Rosistilla ulvae: one gene and its partner. The protein of the gene in region 1 interacts with the protein of each later gene in a pairwise test. Links are inferred from orthologs where the notes say so. Each region holds a gene or a part of one and is shown on either strand. Other genes may lie near its edges.

Region 1 (7,828 bases):
GCGGATGGACCGTGTAGACGGGATCTCGAGGATCTGGGATCGCCTGGTCGATTCGACGAATCAAATCCAGCCGCTGGTCGGCCTCACGCAGAAGTAACAAGCCGCCATCGGAAGTCCAAGCACCGCCATCAAAATCGACTTCTACGGCTTGGCGACGGAGGCGTTTCAGAGCGGGGGGCGTCTACTCTTTGCCACAGCGAAGCCTTGGCCTGTGTGGACTTTGAAGTGTGGTAACTCCAATGCCTCCCAGGACTAAGGCTTTCGCACTAGGGACGCAAACCAATCAGCGGGTGCAGTCTCCGGGGTAGCGCGTGCCAGCGGATACCTCAAATTGAAGCCGTGATTTGCCTTGCCTCCACGCTCGACTGAATTGACAAATCAGGCGCGACAGGGAATTATGAGTCGCACTGGATTGGGACGCTGCAGTGGCGACTCGGCCACTCGCCCTGCAAAGCAAACGACGCGATCGTGAACCGAAACATCATGAGGAAGAGGATGGGAATTGCGATCGGAGCGATTGTCCTGCTGGTCACCGGGTGGGTCTTTTGGCAAGTCGACGACTGGAGCCGCGATTTCACGACGAATCACGCACAGCTCGATCCGGCGGCGGACGATCCGCTATTGCGGCCGGTTTTGGCAGCCGAATCGGTGGGCCAGCTGGCCGCCCGCGTTCTGTCGTTTGTAGAAACGACACCCCACTGGCAAGTGGAACGACAGCGTGGCGGCCCCGACGGAACCGAACTGCACCTGACGCGCACGACCTCGCTGTTCCGCTACGTCGATGACATTCAGGTCCGCATTTCGCCGGTCGACGGCGGGGCGCAGCTGGATGCCGAGAGCCAATCGCGGCTGGGCAAAGGGGATCTCGGCCAGAACCCGCGGAACCTGAAAGAGCTGGTTCGGGGCATCGACGGCTTTCCAAGTCTGCAGGAGCCGCGATAATCGGGGGATCATCAAACCGCACCAATGATTGAAAAGGATGTTCCATTGTCCCGCCTCGACCAACTCAATCCCGCTGCCGACGCTTTTCTGAAATCCGCCATCGAGACCCCCAGCCCCTCGGGTTACGAAGAACGGATCCAAGCCCTGGTCCGCGAATACATTCAGCCCGCTGCCGATGAAGTGCGCACCGACGTCCACGGCAACGTGATGGCGATCGTCAACCCCGACGCCGACACGCGACTGATGTTTGCCGGGCACTGCGACCAGATCGGGATGCTTGTCACGTATATTGATGAGTTAGGTTTTCTGTACGCCCAGACGATTGGCGGCTGGGATCCGCAACAATTGATCGGCCAGCGGATGATCGTCTGGACGAAAACCGGCCCGATCCCCGGATCGATCGCCCGGAAACCGATCCATCTGCTGAACGATGCCGAGCGGAAGAAGGTTGTGAATCTGAACGAGCTGTGGATCGATATCGGTGCCAAGGACCAACAATCGGCGTCGGAATTGGTTCGCATCGGCGATCCGGTCACGCTCAAACTGGAAATGACTCAACTGCAGGAAGGCTTGATCTCGGGTCCCGGAATGGACAATAAGACCGGCATGTGGGTCGTCATCGAAGCGCTCCGCCGCGCCGCTGGAATGGCTCCCACCTGCGGCATCTACAGTGTCTCGACCGTTCAAGAAGAGATCGGTTTGCGTGGTGCCACGACAGCCGCCGCTAGCATCAAGCCGCACGTCGGGATCGCCGTCGACGTCACTCACGCGACCGATTGCCCCACGATCGACAAGACCCAGCAGGGAGACATCAAGCTTGGTGGCGGACCGGTAATTTTCCGCGGCCCCAACATGAATCCGAAAGTCGTGCAGCGGTTGGTGCAGATCGCCGACGAACTGCGGATCCCGTATCAGATGGCTGCGGCGGGGCGAGCGACGCCCAACGATGCCAACGCGTTGCAGATCAGCAGCGGTGGCGTGGCGACCGGCTTGGTCGCGATTCCTAACCGCTACATGCACAGCGCCGTCGAAACGGTTTCGATGAACGACCTCGACAGCGCGGCCGAACTGTTGGCCAACTTCGCAGCTCGACTGACCGCCGAAGACGACTTCACCCCCAGCGTTTGATCTTTTCGCTTTTCATAAGACTGCCGGTCCAAGCGATCCCTTGGGCCGGCCCACCGCCTCCATCACAAACGCTCAACATGTCACAACAACACACGCTCACGATCCGCGTCAACTATCACGAAACCGATGGCCAGGGACGCGTTCATCACGCCAACTATCTCAATTATTTCGAGCGTGGCCGCGTCGAATTGCTCCGCAGTTTGGGCTCCAGCTACAAACAGTTCGAAGCCGACGGGCGGATGCTGGTCGTCGCCGAGATGAACGTCAAATACCACCAGATGGCGGAATTCGACGACGAGCTGACGCTGACGACAACGGTCTTGGAAGCTCACGGTGCGAGGATCCGCCATCGGTACGAGATCTTCCGTGACGACCAGTTGCTGGTATTCGCCGAATCGGTGATCGCATGCGTTCGCTCCGATGGAAGAGCCACTCGACTGCCGGCGGAACTTCAGCAGGGGCGACGCCGATCCTAGCCTCTCTCCTATAATGAAAGCAGGCCGTCGAGCAGGCTCAGCCGGTCGGCTCCTATCGTCTGCCCGCCCCAGTCAATAAACTGACAGTGGTGGGAACGATCTCTCGCCGACCGCCCTTTGACCCCGCGGATCACTCGCCTAACCGAACCTCTACAGCCGCCACCATGTCGAATTCTTATGGAGCGATCGATCAGACGTTGATCGATCATTTTGAGGATCCCTACCACCGTGGCGATTGCGAAGCGGCGACGCACGTGGCCGAGGGAGAAAATTCGTTGTGCGGCGACACGATGCAGGTGCAACTGAGAATCAGCCCCAGCGATGGCCAGATCGAAGAGGCGTGGTTCGACGGCGACGGGTGTGTGGTCAGCCAAGCCGCTGCATCGATGTTGATGGAGACGATCGAAGCGATGACGCCCGACGCGATCCGCGACTTCGACACCCGGGCGATGTTGGAACTGTTAGGTCCTTCGATCGCGGTCAGCCAACAAAAGTGTGGCCTGTTGGCCTGGCGGGTGCTGCAATTGGCGCTGCAATCGCCGCTGGATGAATTCGGCGACGGACCGACCTTTGGCGGCCCACATCTCGGCGAGGAAAACTGACAACCATCATTGGAACCAAATTGAATACGACAGAACGCTCTCCGCTGGCGATCGATGCTGCGGCCTATCGCCAAGACTTTCCTATCCTCTCGCGCCAGCTGCGCGAGGGCGTGCCGTTGGTCTATCTCGACAACGCCGCCAGCACCCAGCGGCCGCAAGCGGTCATCGATGCGATGGATGCCTGTTACGAGGGCTATTATGCAAACGTCCATCGCGGCATCCATACGCTCAGCGAAGAATCGACGCAGCAATACGAAGACGCTCGGCTGCGAGTCGCCCGGTTCCTATCGGTTGTAAACGAGTGCGAACTGATCTTCACACCTGGCACAACCGCCGCGATCAATCTCGTCGCTCGCAGCTGGGGCGATGCAAACATCAAATCGGGCGATGTGATCCTAACGACGATGATGGAACATCACGCCAACATCGTCCCCTGGCAACAGCTTGCCCAGCGGACCGGTTGCCGCGTCGAATTCGCTCCGCTGACCGAAGACGGCCGGCTGTGCATCGAATCGTTCGACAGGCGGCTGGCCGACCTGCAACCGAAGTTGGTCGCCGTAACCGCCGCCAGCAACGTGTTGGGGACGATCAATCCTGTCGCCGAATTGGTCGCCAAAGCCCGCGATGCCGGAGCGGTGACGCTGGTCGATGCGGCCCAAGCGGTCCCGCACGCGAAGGTCGATGTGAATCGATGGAACGCCGATTTCGTGACCTTCAGTGGACACAAGGTCTGTGGGCCAACAGGGATCGGCGTCTTGCATGGCAAGCAACAACTGCTCGACGCGATGCCTCCGTTCCTCGGCGGCGGAGCGATGATCCACCGCGTGACCACATCCGGTTTTGAACCGGCCGGTTTGCCCGAGAAGTTCGAAGCCGGAACGCCAGCGATTGCCGAAGCAATCGGCCTGGCCGCGGCGATCGATTACGTCGATGCCGTCGGTCTCGATCGGATTCACGCCTACGAGCTGCAACTGTGCACCATCGCACACGAAGCACTCCAAGAAATCGAAGGGGTGCACATCCTGGGTCCCGCCCCAAAACACAAAGCGGGGATCGTCAGTTTTGCGATCGACGGAGTTCATCCGCACGACATCTCGCAATGGCTCGATCGACGCGGAATCGCCGTCCGCGCGGGGCACCACTGTGCCATGCCACTACACGAATTGCTGCAGATCTCGGCTTCGACTCGGGCCAGTTTCTACTTCTATAACACTCCCGAAGAAGTGCTCCAGTTTGCCGACGCGGTGCGCAGTGCGCGGGACAAATTCAACCGTCCGCGGAAACGGACGTAGGCTCACGACGGGGATTGCCGCACGCCGTTGCCTCCACCACCGGCGCGCTACGCAGTGGAAACACTGCGTTTTGCGCCAGGTAGAAGATCGACGCCGATCAATACTTCAGCGTCGCCGCCATCTTCGCTCGGACCGGCATATCGCTAGCCGGTGCTGCGTGGATCCGGCCGCCATGGATGATCGTCTGCACCATCGCCGACTCGATCAAATCGCGACACTCCTCGCTCGGCCGCCCCTGCGGTGGTTGACCACTTTCCTGCAACACATTTCGCTCCCGGTGGAAGCTTCCGTAGAGCGTCGCGTCGCGATCGAAGAATAGTGTGTCAATTCGTCCCACCTGTGCGGCACACAATATCTCCCGTGCATCAAGCGTGACTGGGCGTTTCCGCTCACGGAACTCGCGGGCGTCGGAATCACGCTGCAGTTGCAGTTGATCGACGGCCAACGGCAACGCTTCGCGAAGCAGCTTTTCGGGGGAATATTGATCGATATTGCCCGTCATCACCTTCCCAACACGTTGCGAACAGACACTGTGTTCGCGATAGAGTGCTGTGTCCGCTTCGGATCCGGCAAGGATCAAGAAACCGGAACGATCGTGCAGATATGCACACACCGCTTCATCGACTTGTTGGATATATTCGATAAACGCAGGGGCAAGAGGGTCGACTTGGTCCTCGAGTTCATCGAAAGCCGCCTCCGGCGAACGTTGCAAAGCTTCCATTCCGGTGTGCACTAACATCGGTTCGCCTACAACCGTGCGAAGCGCAGCCTCGAAATTGACCGGGAGTCCAGCAGTATGGATCTGGGTAATCTCGGACAACGTGGCGCGATAAAATGCTAATTGTTGTTTGCTGATCGTCAGCAGATAAAAGTCGGCGAATTGGTTCTCCGCCAACAGCATCGGGCGGAGACAAAACGTGCCGGCAACGACGGCTCGAGAGTCGGGTTGGTCGTAGCCTGGAACAACTTCAAAAGTGTCGCCCGACAAGTAAATTGCAACACCTCCGCTCTGCGCCTCCCGGAAAGTAGGGTCCTCTTGAAGATCGCACAGCGGCCGCAAGAAATCGTGGGCATCTGTCGCCGACATCCAAAACTGGGCCAACTGTTGATGCGACTTTTCGATCAATTGACTCAAACCGATGTTGCCATCGGATGCCAACGCGCTGTCGGGGGATGCAGGCAAAAAGAGTGTGACGTGGGGCGTGCCTTGCAATCCGGCAAGACGCTTCACTTGGTCGCGATTGATTGAGTGAATCATTTATTCCTCCATGAGTAAAAGATATTCCGCAGACTGGACATCGAAGGTGCTCCGCAAAGTTTGTTCCGAACGTCAGTAAATGTTCAAAAATCGAACGAATTCGTTTAATGCCAGCATCCGATGCGTTATGCTTCTTGTGCTCGCGTCCTACCGCGCCACTGCAGCATCTCTCCTTTACTCGTGCCGGATCGCGGTGAGCAGTCCACCGCTGAAATCCAAACGCTAAAATTGCGTCTTACGGCAACGCGAATTTAGGCAATTTGGCCCGCACACAACATCTGGATTAACAAGTACCCAAGTTCGCGCGCTTGCTCCGTTCACAGGCACTTCGATCAGGTCCACACCCGATGGCGACTCCCAAACCAATCGCTCCCGAACAGCTTTGCCGCTGGCGTTTGATCCTCGGAGCAAGCTCGCAGGATCTGCTGAACCAGTACGGCGGCGGCGACCTTTCCCTCGACGCCGATCAGCAATTGATGGACGAAGCCTTGGCGGCGATCTACGACCAGACGCAGGAAGGTTCCGAATCGGGCGGCAAGCGTTCAGCCGGTTCGGGCGGATCCTCACCTCGGTTGGCAAAATGGCTCGGCGACATCCGCACCTACTTTTCCGAAGACGTCGTCGCCGTGATCCAACAGGATGCGATCGACCGCAAAGGGATGCGGGGTTTGTTGCTGGAACCGGAACTACTCAAAAACGTTCAGCCCAACGTGCAACTGGTCGGGACGCTGTTGAGTCTTGGTGGTCAGATTCCCGAGCGAACCAAAGAGACGGCGCGGATGGTCGTCCGAGCGGTCGCCGACAAGATCAAACTCACGCTGGAACAACGGATCCGGCAAGCGGTCCAAGGGGCGCTCAATCGGAACGAACACTCTCCGATCCCGCACGCCAACAGCATCGATTGGAAGTGGACGATCGGGCGGAATCTGAAAAACTACAACGCCCAATTGGGACGCTTGATTCCCGAACGGGTCTATTTCTATTCGCGGGCCCAACGGACGAACAACTGGACCGTGATCGTCGATATGGATCAGAGCGGTTCGATGGCCGATTCGGTTGTCTACGGCGCGGTCACCGGTTCGATCTTCGCCAGCCTCCCCGCCCTGAAGACACACGTCGTCGCCTTTGACACCGAAGTCGTCGACCTAACCGAGACCTGCGGCGACGATCCGGTCGACATGCTTTTTGGCGTTCAATTGGGCGGCGGCACCGACATCAACAAATCGGTCGCCTACTGTGAACAATTTATCACCGAACCGAGCGAGACGCTGTTCATCCTGCTGACCGATCTGTTCGAAGGGGGCAACCAATCGCAATTGGTCCGTCGATTGGGCGAGATGGTCGAATCGGGAGTCCGCGTTCTGTGCCTGTTGGCCCTCTCCGACAGCGGCACGCCCTGTTTTGACGAAGCCCTCGCCCGGCGACTGTCCGCTCTGGGCATCCCCTGTTTCGCCTGCACTCCCGATCGTTTACCCGAATTGGTCGAAGGGGCACTTCGCGGTCAAGACTTGCAATCGCTGGCAACTCGAATTAAGTCTGGGGACTCGCATTAACATGCCAGTCGACATCACCAAGCTTCGCGACTGGCACCGGCAATCATATTCAGGGCAGGTTTATCATGCAGGTCTTCATTGGTGAATACACAATCGGCGGTGGTCTCGTTTCAACTCCCTTGGCCTCGCTTCCGCAGAGCTTGCTGGCCGAAGGAACCGCCATGCATCACGCGATCTGCGACGACGCAAACCGATGTGCCCGCGTGGTCACGACGATCGACTCCCGTTTGCCCCATCGCATCGACGAGTCGATCCAAACGATCCCGGTCGATAGCTCCGCCGACCTGATCTCGCAATGGTTGGCCGCGTCGGCCGACTGCGACGCCGCGATCCTGATCGCACCGGAATCCGATCGGCTGCTCTATAAATTAGTCGCCGCGTTTCGAGGCTTCGGCCGCAACGTGATCGCAGGGAATGCCAACTTCCTCGCTTCGGCAACCGACAAATTACAACTGAGCCAACGTTTACGGGAAGCGAAGATTCCTCATCCGATCTCCTTTGGCCCACGGCAAGCTCCGCAGAAGACAAGGGACAAGGGATGGATCATGAAACCAAACGACGGCTGCGGAGCGATCGA
Region 2 (6,774 bases), 1.7 Mb from region 1 along the record:
TTCCGTGATCCGAGCGGTTCGATTGCCGACGACAGAACTGACGGCCGCGACGATCGACGCGATCGTATTGCCGTGGGCGGAGATCGGAGCCCGGATCCTGTTGGATGCCGATGGCGGTCCACAATTTGGTGGCTCCGGCCAACGGCTAGACTGGGACGGCATCGGACGCTGGGCTGCACAGGCGTCTCTTAACGACTGGATCCTGGCCGGCGGACTGAATCCCGTTAACGTCGGTGATGCGATTGTCCGCAGCCGCGCCGCGGCAGTCGATGTCGCCAGCGGAACCGAGAGTGCTCCGGGCCAGAAAGACCCGGCAAAAATCGCGGCGTTTGTCGACAATGCAAAAGCAGTTTGGGCTTAAGGACTAAACAAAAACGGGCGGATGTTGCCATCCGCCCGTTTTTCGTTTCTACGTTCTTACATTTTGTGTTCTAGCAACGCAGCGCGGCACGTTTGCCGCGTCGCTTGTTCGAACAAAGGCTTTATTTGCCGTGGCGTTTCATCGCTTCGACAACTGCCGCACCCATGTCGGCTGGCGAAGCAGCGACAACGATTCCGGCGTCTTCCAACGCGGCAACCTTCTCGGTCGCGGTTCCCTTGCCACCGGTGATGATCGCACCGGCGTGACCCATCCGTTTTCCGGGAGGTGCGGTGCGACCGGCGATGAAGGCGGCAACTGGTTTGGTGACGTTCTCTTTGACAAACGCCGCGGCTTCTTCTTCCGCCGAACCACCGATTTCGCCCATCATCAAGATCGCTTCGGTCTTCGGATCTTCTTGGAAGCGAGCCAGCAAATCGATGAACGATGTGCCGACGATCGGATCGCCACCCAGACCGACGCAGGTGCTTTGGCCGAGACCCAAGTTGGTCGTTTGCCAAACCGCTTCGTAGGTCAACGTGCCGCTGCGGCTCATGATGCCGATGTTGCCTGGTTGATGAATGTAGCCGGGCATGATCCCGATCTTGCACTCACCGGGAGTGATCAGGCCGGGGCAGTTGGGGCCGATCAGGACCGAACCACTCGCCTTGGCCGCCTTGAAGACGCGGACCATGTCGAGGACTGGAATGCCCTCGGTGATCGCCGCGATAACTTCGATTCCGGCGTCGATCGCTTCGAGGATCGCGTCGGCCGCAAACGGCGGCGGAACGAAGATCATCGTCGCGTTGGCACCTGTTTTTTCAACAGCTTCACCGACCGTGTCGAAAACGGGTACGCCGTCGACGTCTTGGCCCGCTTTGCCCGGCGTTACACCGCCGACCATCTGGGTGCCGTATTCTTTGCAACCTTTGGTGTGGAAGGTTCCCGCGCCGCCAGTGATGCCTTGGCAAATGACGCGCGTGTTTTTGTCAATCAAAATGGACATTGTTATTCCGAATTCCGTAAATCGTGTAGGTCAACGATTTGTTGTGAGTTGTAAACGATTCAAAACAAAACAGTCGTCAACTTTAGACGCCTGCCGCTTCGACAACCTTCTTTGCAGCATCGGTCAGGCCGACGGCATTGATGATTTCGACATCGCTTTCTTCGAGCATCCGTCGACCTTCTTCGACTTCGGTTCCTTCCAATCGAACGACCAAAGGAACGTTAAATCCGACCTCTTTGCTGGCCGCGATCACCGCATCGGCAATCGTCGTGCAACGCGCGATGCCGCCGAAGATGTTCACAAGAACCGCTTTGACGTGCGGATCGGCCAACAGAATTCGGAACGCTTCGGTAACTTGGTCTTTGTTCGCTCCGCCACCAACGTCCAAGAAGTTTGCGGGTTCGCCACCGTGATGCTTGATGATGTCCATCGTCGACATCGCCAGTCCAGCTCCGTTGACCAAGCAAGCGATGTTGCCGTCCAACTTGACAAAGCTCAGCCCGGACGCGGCAGCTCGCAATTCGCTTGGTTCCTCTTCGGCATCGTCGCGCAGCTCGGCGATGTCTTTGTGGCGGAACATCGCGTTGTCGTCGAAGGTGACCTTCGCATCCAAAGCGATCATCTCGTCGTCGCCGGTGATCACCAACGGGTTGACTTCCAGCAGGGCACAATCGAGATCGACGTACAACTGGCAGATCTTTTTCATGAACAGGTCGGCCGAACGGGCGGCTTTACCGCTGATGTCCATCGCCTTGCACAACTTGCGGACCTGGTAGCTCTCCAATCCAACGTGCGGATCAAAGTGTTCCTTCAAAATCTTTTCGGGCGTCTCTTCGGCGACCTTTTCGATCTCCATACCACCTTCGGTACTGACCATCAAAACGGGCAGCGAGGCGGCGCGGTCCAGGACGATGCCGAGGTACAATTCGCGAGCGATGTTGCAACCCGATTCGACGAAGACTTGATTGACGCGTTGGCCTTCGGGACCGGTTTGGATCGTGACCAGGTGGTTGCCCAACAGGTTCTCGGCAACGCGAGCCGCGTCGTCGGCCGATTTGACCAGTTCGACGCCGTGTTGTTCCGGCTTTTCAGTCACCGTACCCTTGCCGCGACCGCCGGCATGGATCTGAGCTTTGACAACCGCAATCGCGCCGCCCAGCTTGTTGTATGCGTCTTTGGCTTCGTCCGCATTGCGGGCGACCATGCCTTGCAGCACGGGGACGCCAGCGGCTCGAAACAGTTCTTTCGCTTGATATTCGTGGATTTTCATTAGATGGAGGCCTTACAGGAAACAGGACGACCGCACGCTGGGAGGGATTATAGAACCCGATGCTATCCCCTTAAAGGCGTCGTGACAGGGCGGGTTCTGATTTCTTGAGGTTCGAGGGGGACAATCCGCTCTGCGGTCGCGTTGACGATTATTCGTCCCGGCGACCGCAGCGAGTCATTTCGCATCACACAGGTTGTCAGTGTCGCGCAGACTCGCAACATTGGACTGAAATGGTCGCGCTGGCGACTGCCCAGCATGCCCTATGGAAACTAAAATCAAAGATGATCCCCGCAAGCTACTTCCACGAAGGTCTTACCTACGACGACTTTCTCGCCAAACACGGTTCGGACCTCGATCGACGGAAGTGGGCGGCGGTCTATGATGCTTGCGAGTTGTCCGACGCGCAAACCGCGTTGATCGCCGGGTTCGTTCGCGAGATGCGAGTCCTCTGTTTCGCAGGGGCTTGGTGCGGCGATTGCGTGCAACAGTGCCCGATCCTGCGGCGGATCGAACAGTCCAGCGATAAGATCACCGTTCGCTATATCGATCGCGATGCCAGCGAAGAACTGAAAGGAATCATGTCGATCTGCGGAGCAGCTCGCGTCCCGCAGATCGCGATCTTCAGCGAAGAGGACTTTTTTGTCGGTCATTACGGCGACCGCACGCTGGCGAGATACCGTCAGATGGCCGACCAATTGGCTGGTGCGGCGTGTGGATCGGGGATCGTTACCGCTGGCGATCCGGTTCAGGCGGCGGTGATCCAAGAATGGCTAAATGAATTTGAACGCGCTCAGCTGATGTTGCGAACGTCAGCCCGACTGCGCGAGAAGCATGGAGATTGAACCCGATGCAAACGATTACACCCGACGAACTGCGGGAAGAATTTCAAGAGATCAACGACTATGACGAGCGGCTCGAATACATCATCGAGTTCGCCGATGGGCTGCCGCAGATGTCGGCCGAACATCGGGTCGAAGCGAATCGAGTGCAAGGTTGCGTCAGCAACGTTTGGTTAGTCGCCAGTCAACGCGAGGGCGAATCGGCTGACGATTCCCCGATCCTCGACTTCGAAGCCGATAGCGACGCGGTGATCACCCGCGGTCTGATCGCGATCATCGTGGCGTTGTTGAGCGGCAAGCCGGCCAAGGAGATCCTGGCGATCGACATCGATGGCCTGTTCACCGAATTGGATCTGCAGGGACATCTGACTCGATCTCGCAGCAACGGCTTGCGATCGATGGTTCGCCGCGTTCGCGCACTGGCCGAAGCTGCGTTGTAGTTTTCCCTACTGGCAAGGGCGCTCTCACGATGAGTAACGAATCGTCGACCGAACACGCGAAGATTGTGATCGCCCACCGTGGCGCATCGGGGTATCTTCCCGAGCACACGCTGCCGGCCAAGGCGTTCGCCTACGCTGTCGGTAGCGACTTCTTGGAACAAGACGTGGTGCTCAGCAAAGACGACGTGCCGCTGGTTTTGCACGACGTCCACCTGGATACCGTCACCGACGTGCGGCAGCGGTTTCCCGACCGTGCTCGCGACGATGGCCGATATTATGCGATCGATCTGACGCTGGACGAATTGAAGTCGCTGTCGGTTTGTGAGCGATTTGATCCGGCGACCGGACAGGCTGTCTTTCCGACTCGGTTCCCGATGGGACTGTCGCAGTTTCGGATCGCAACGCTGGCCGAAGAGCTGGAGCTGATCCAGGGGCTCAACGACAGCACCGGTCGCGACGTAGGGATCTATACGGAGATCAAACGGCCGGCTTGGCATCGCCAGCAGGGCAAAGACATCTGCCGGATCACGTTGGCGGTGCTGAACCAATACGGCTACAGCAGTCGATCGGACAATGTCTACGTCCAATGTTTTGATGCGGCGGAAAATCGGCGACTCCGCGACGAACTCGGCTGTCAAATGCGGTTGGTGCAGTTGCTGGAAGACGAGGACTGGGGGCGAACCTCGGCGGAATACGATCTGGCCGCGGCGGAGTCCGATCTGCAAACGATCGCTCAATATGCCGATGCGATCGGGCCTTCGATGAATGTTGTTGTCGTTCCCCACGCGAATCGCCAAGGCTATCTGTGCACGCCGCTTGTGGAACTGGCACATCGATGTAGCTTGAAGGTCCATCCGTGGACATTGCGAGCCGACTCGCTGCCCGTATACGTCGACAGCTTCGATCGGTTGATCGAGCTCGCGTTGTTCGAAGCGGATGCCGACGGGGTGTTCAGCGATTTCCCAGACCTCACCGTCGCGACGCGGGATCGGTTATTCCAGGCATCGTAGGCCATGGCGGCCCTGGATCGCTGGCATATTGATGAAAATCGGGTCGTCGGCTATCATTCGCTCGCGTATAGCAAGCGTATTAATATGTTTGAGTGCCTGCTGGGGGGCCTCGGGCTGCTTCAATAAATAATCCATTGGGATGCACAAAAAATGAGTGGTGATTGCGATTTCGGGCTGATCGGCCTAGCTGTAATGGGTGAAAACCTGGCCCTGAATGTAGAGAGCCGCGGTTACAAGGTTGCCGTCTACAACCGCACGACCGACAAGGTCGATGCCCTGATCGAAGGCCGCGCCGCTGGCAAGAACTTCGTCGGTTGCCACTCGATCGAAGAATTTGTGAAGTCGTGTGCCCGTCCGCGCAAGTTGATGATGTTGGTCAAAGCGGGCCCCGCTGTCGACGCGATCATCGAACAATTGACGCCGTTCCTGGAACCAGGCGACATCATCATCGACGGTGGAAACACTCACTACGCCGATACCGAACGCCGCACAAAAGAAGTCGAGGCCAAGGGCTTCCACTTCATCGGCACCGGTGTTTCCGGTGGTGAAGAAGGCGCTCTGAAGGGGCCAAGCCTGATGCCAGGCGGATCGAAAGATGCTTGGCCGATGGTCAAGGAGATGTTCCAAGCGATCTCGGCGAAGGTTGGACCCAACAACGATATCCCTTGCTGCGATTGGGTTGGCCCACGCGGTGCCGGCCACTACGTGAAGATGGTTCACAACGGCATCGAATACGGCGACATGCAGTTGATCTGCGAAGCGTATCAATTGCTGAAAGACGTCGGCGGCCTGACCAACGACGAGCTTTACGACGTCTTCGACGAATGGAACAAGGGCGAACTGCAAAGCTACTTGATCGAGATCACTCGCGACATCTTCAGCGTCAAAGATGGCGACACCAACGACCACTTGGTCGATCGCATCTTGGACGTCGCTGGCGCCAAGGGCACCGGCAAATGGATGAGCCAATTGGCGTTGGATCTGGGCGTGCCAAGCACCCTGGTCACCTCGGCTGTATTCGCTCGCGGCATCTCGGCTCAAAAGGAAGCTCGCGTTCGCGCTAGCAGCATCCTTCCCGGACCGGCTGAAGGCGATAACCCGAAGCTGGCCGCAGCGGTTGCCGAATTGGCGGGCGACCGAGCGACCTTCATCGAGATGGTTCGCCAAGGTCTGTACGCGTCGAAGATCGTCAGCTACGCACAAGGCTTCGTCCAACTGCAAGCTGCATCGCAAGAGCACGACTGGGATCTCGATTACGGCCAATGCGCCCTGCTGTGGCGTGGCGGTTGCATCATCCGCGCCCAGTTCCTCGATCGCATCAAGGAAGCGTTCGATGATCAACCGAACCTGGAAAACCTGATGCTGTATCCTTATTTCAAGGATGCGATGGCAACCGCTCAGCCTCATTTCCGTGCCGTCGTTATGGCAGCAACCCAGTTGGGCGTTCCGGTTCCCGCGTTCAGCACCGCGTTGGCATACTACGACAGCTACCGTCGCGATCGCTTGCCAGCGAACCTGCTGCAAGCTCAACGCGATTACTTCGGTGCTCACACCTACAAGCGAACCGACAAAGACGGCGTCTACCACACCGAGTGGTTGGATCTTCGCAAGCAACCGACCAGCTAGTTCTGGCGTTACAAAAAAAGCGACGGCGCCAACACGCCGTCGCTTCAAAATTCATTGGGTGCCGCGACTCGGCGCCTGATTGTTGCCAAGCGACCGGTTTATCGACCGGTCGTTTTTTTATAGGGCGTGCTGCTTGTGAGCCTTCGGCGGCTTACGAGCTTGCGTTGCCGCGGCTGGCTTTCGCTTTCCAAAACATGCCGGGCGAATTCCTAACGCCATCGCCAT

What was found. Proteins that work in one complex are often made in the same cells at the same time.
Region 2: the proteins of EC9_RS18845 (region 1) and EC9_RS13085 interact in binary tests that used the Escherichia coli proteins (3 or more experiments, as listed by UniProt). The link is inferred for Rosistilla ulvae from one-to-one orthologs.

The regions. Positions count from the first base shown.
Region 1 is NZ_CP036261.1:5,349,294-5,357,121, reverse strand. What follows is about bases 2,305-5,304. They hold EC9_RS18845 (aminotransferase class V-fold PLP-dependent enzyme), read left to right. Parts: upstream 2,305-3,168; coding sequence 3,169-4,440; downstream 4,441-5,304. Other genes in these bases: EC9_RS18840 (baeRF3 domain-containing protein), read right to left, coding at 4,538-5,304; EC9_RS18850 (iron-sulfur cluster assembly scaffold protein), read left to right, coding at 2,711-3,148; EC9_RS18855 (acyl-CoA thioesterase), read left to right, coding at 2,305-2,546. Outside these bases: EC9_RS18870 (transposase), read right to left, coding at 1-169; EC9_RS18865 (DUF1499 domain-containing protein), read left to right, coding at 496-942; EC9_RS18860 (M42 family metallopeptidase), read left to right, coding at 988-2,070; more of EC9_RS18855, read left to right, coding at 2,148-2,304; more of EC9_RS18840, read right to left, coding at 5,305-5,698; EC9_RS18835 (VWA domain-containing protein), read left to right, coding at 6,046-7,251; EC9_RS18830 (ATP-grasp domain-containing protein), read left to right, coding at 7,317-7,828. UniProt on the Escherichia coli protein: Cysteine desulfurases mobilize the sulfur from L-cysteine to yield L-alanine, an essential step in sulfur metabolism for biosynthesis of a variety of sulfur-containing biomolecules.
Region 2 is NZ_CP036261.1:3,687,811-3,694,584, reverse strand. The notes cover bases 2,264-5,197. They hold EC9_RS13085 (SufE family protein), read left to right. Parts: upstream 2,264-3,481; coding sequence 3,482-3,913; downstream 3,914-5,197. Other genes in these bases: gnd (decarboxylating NADP(+)-dependent phosphogluconate dehydrogenase), read left to right, coding at 5,074-5,197; glpQ (glycerophosphodiester phosphodiesterase), read left to right, coding at 3,943-4,923; EC9_RS13090 (thioredoxin family protein), read left to right, coding at 2,916-3,476; sucC (ADP-forming succinate--CoA ligase subunit beta), read right to left, coding at 2,264-2,634. In the rest of the region: EC9_RS13105 (phosphoribosylanthranilate isomerase), read left to right, coding at 1-361; sucD (succinate--CoA ligase subunit alpha), read right to left, coding at 483-1,364; more of sucC, read right to left, coding at 1,447-2,263; more of gnd, read left to right, coding at 5,198-6,549; EC9_RS13070 (Na+/H+ antiporter NhaA), read right to left, coding at 6,667-6,774. UniProt on the Escherichia coli protein: Participates in cysteine desulfuration mediated by SufS. Cysteine desulfuration mobilizes sulfur from L-cysteine to yield L-alanine and constitutes an essential step in sulfur metabolism for biosynthesis of a variety of sulfur-containing biomolecules.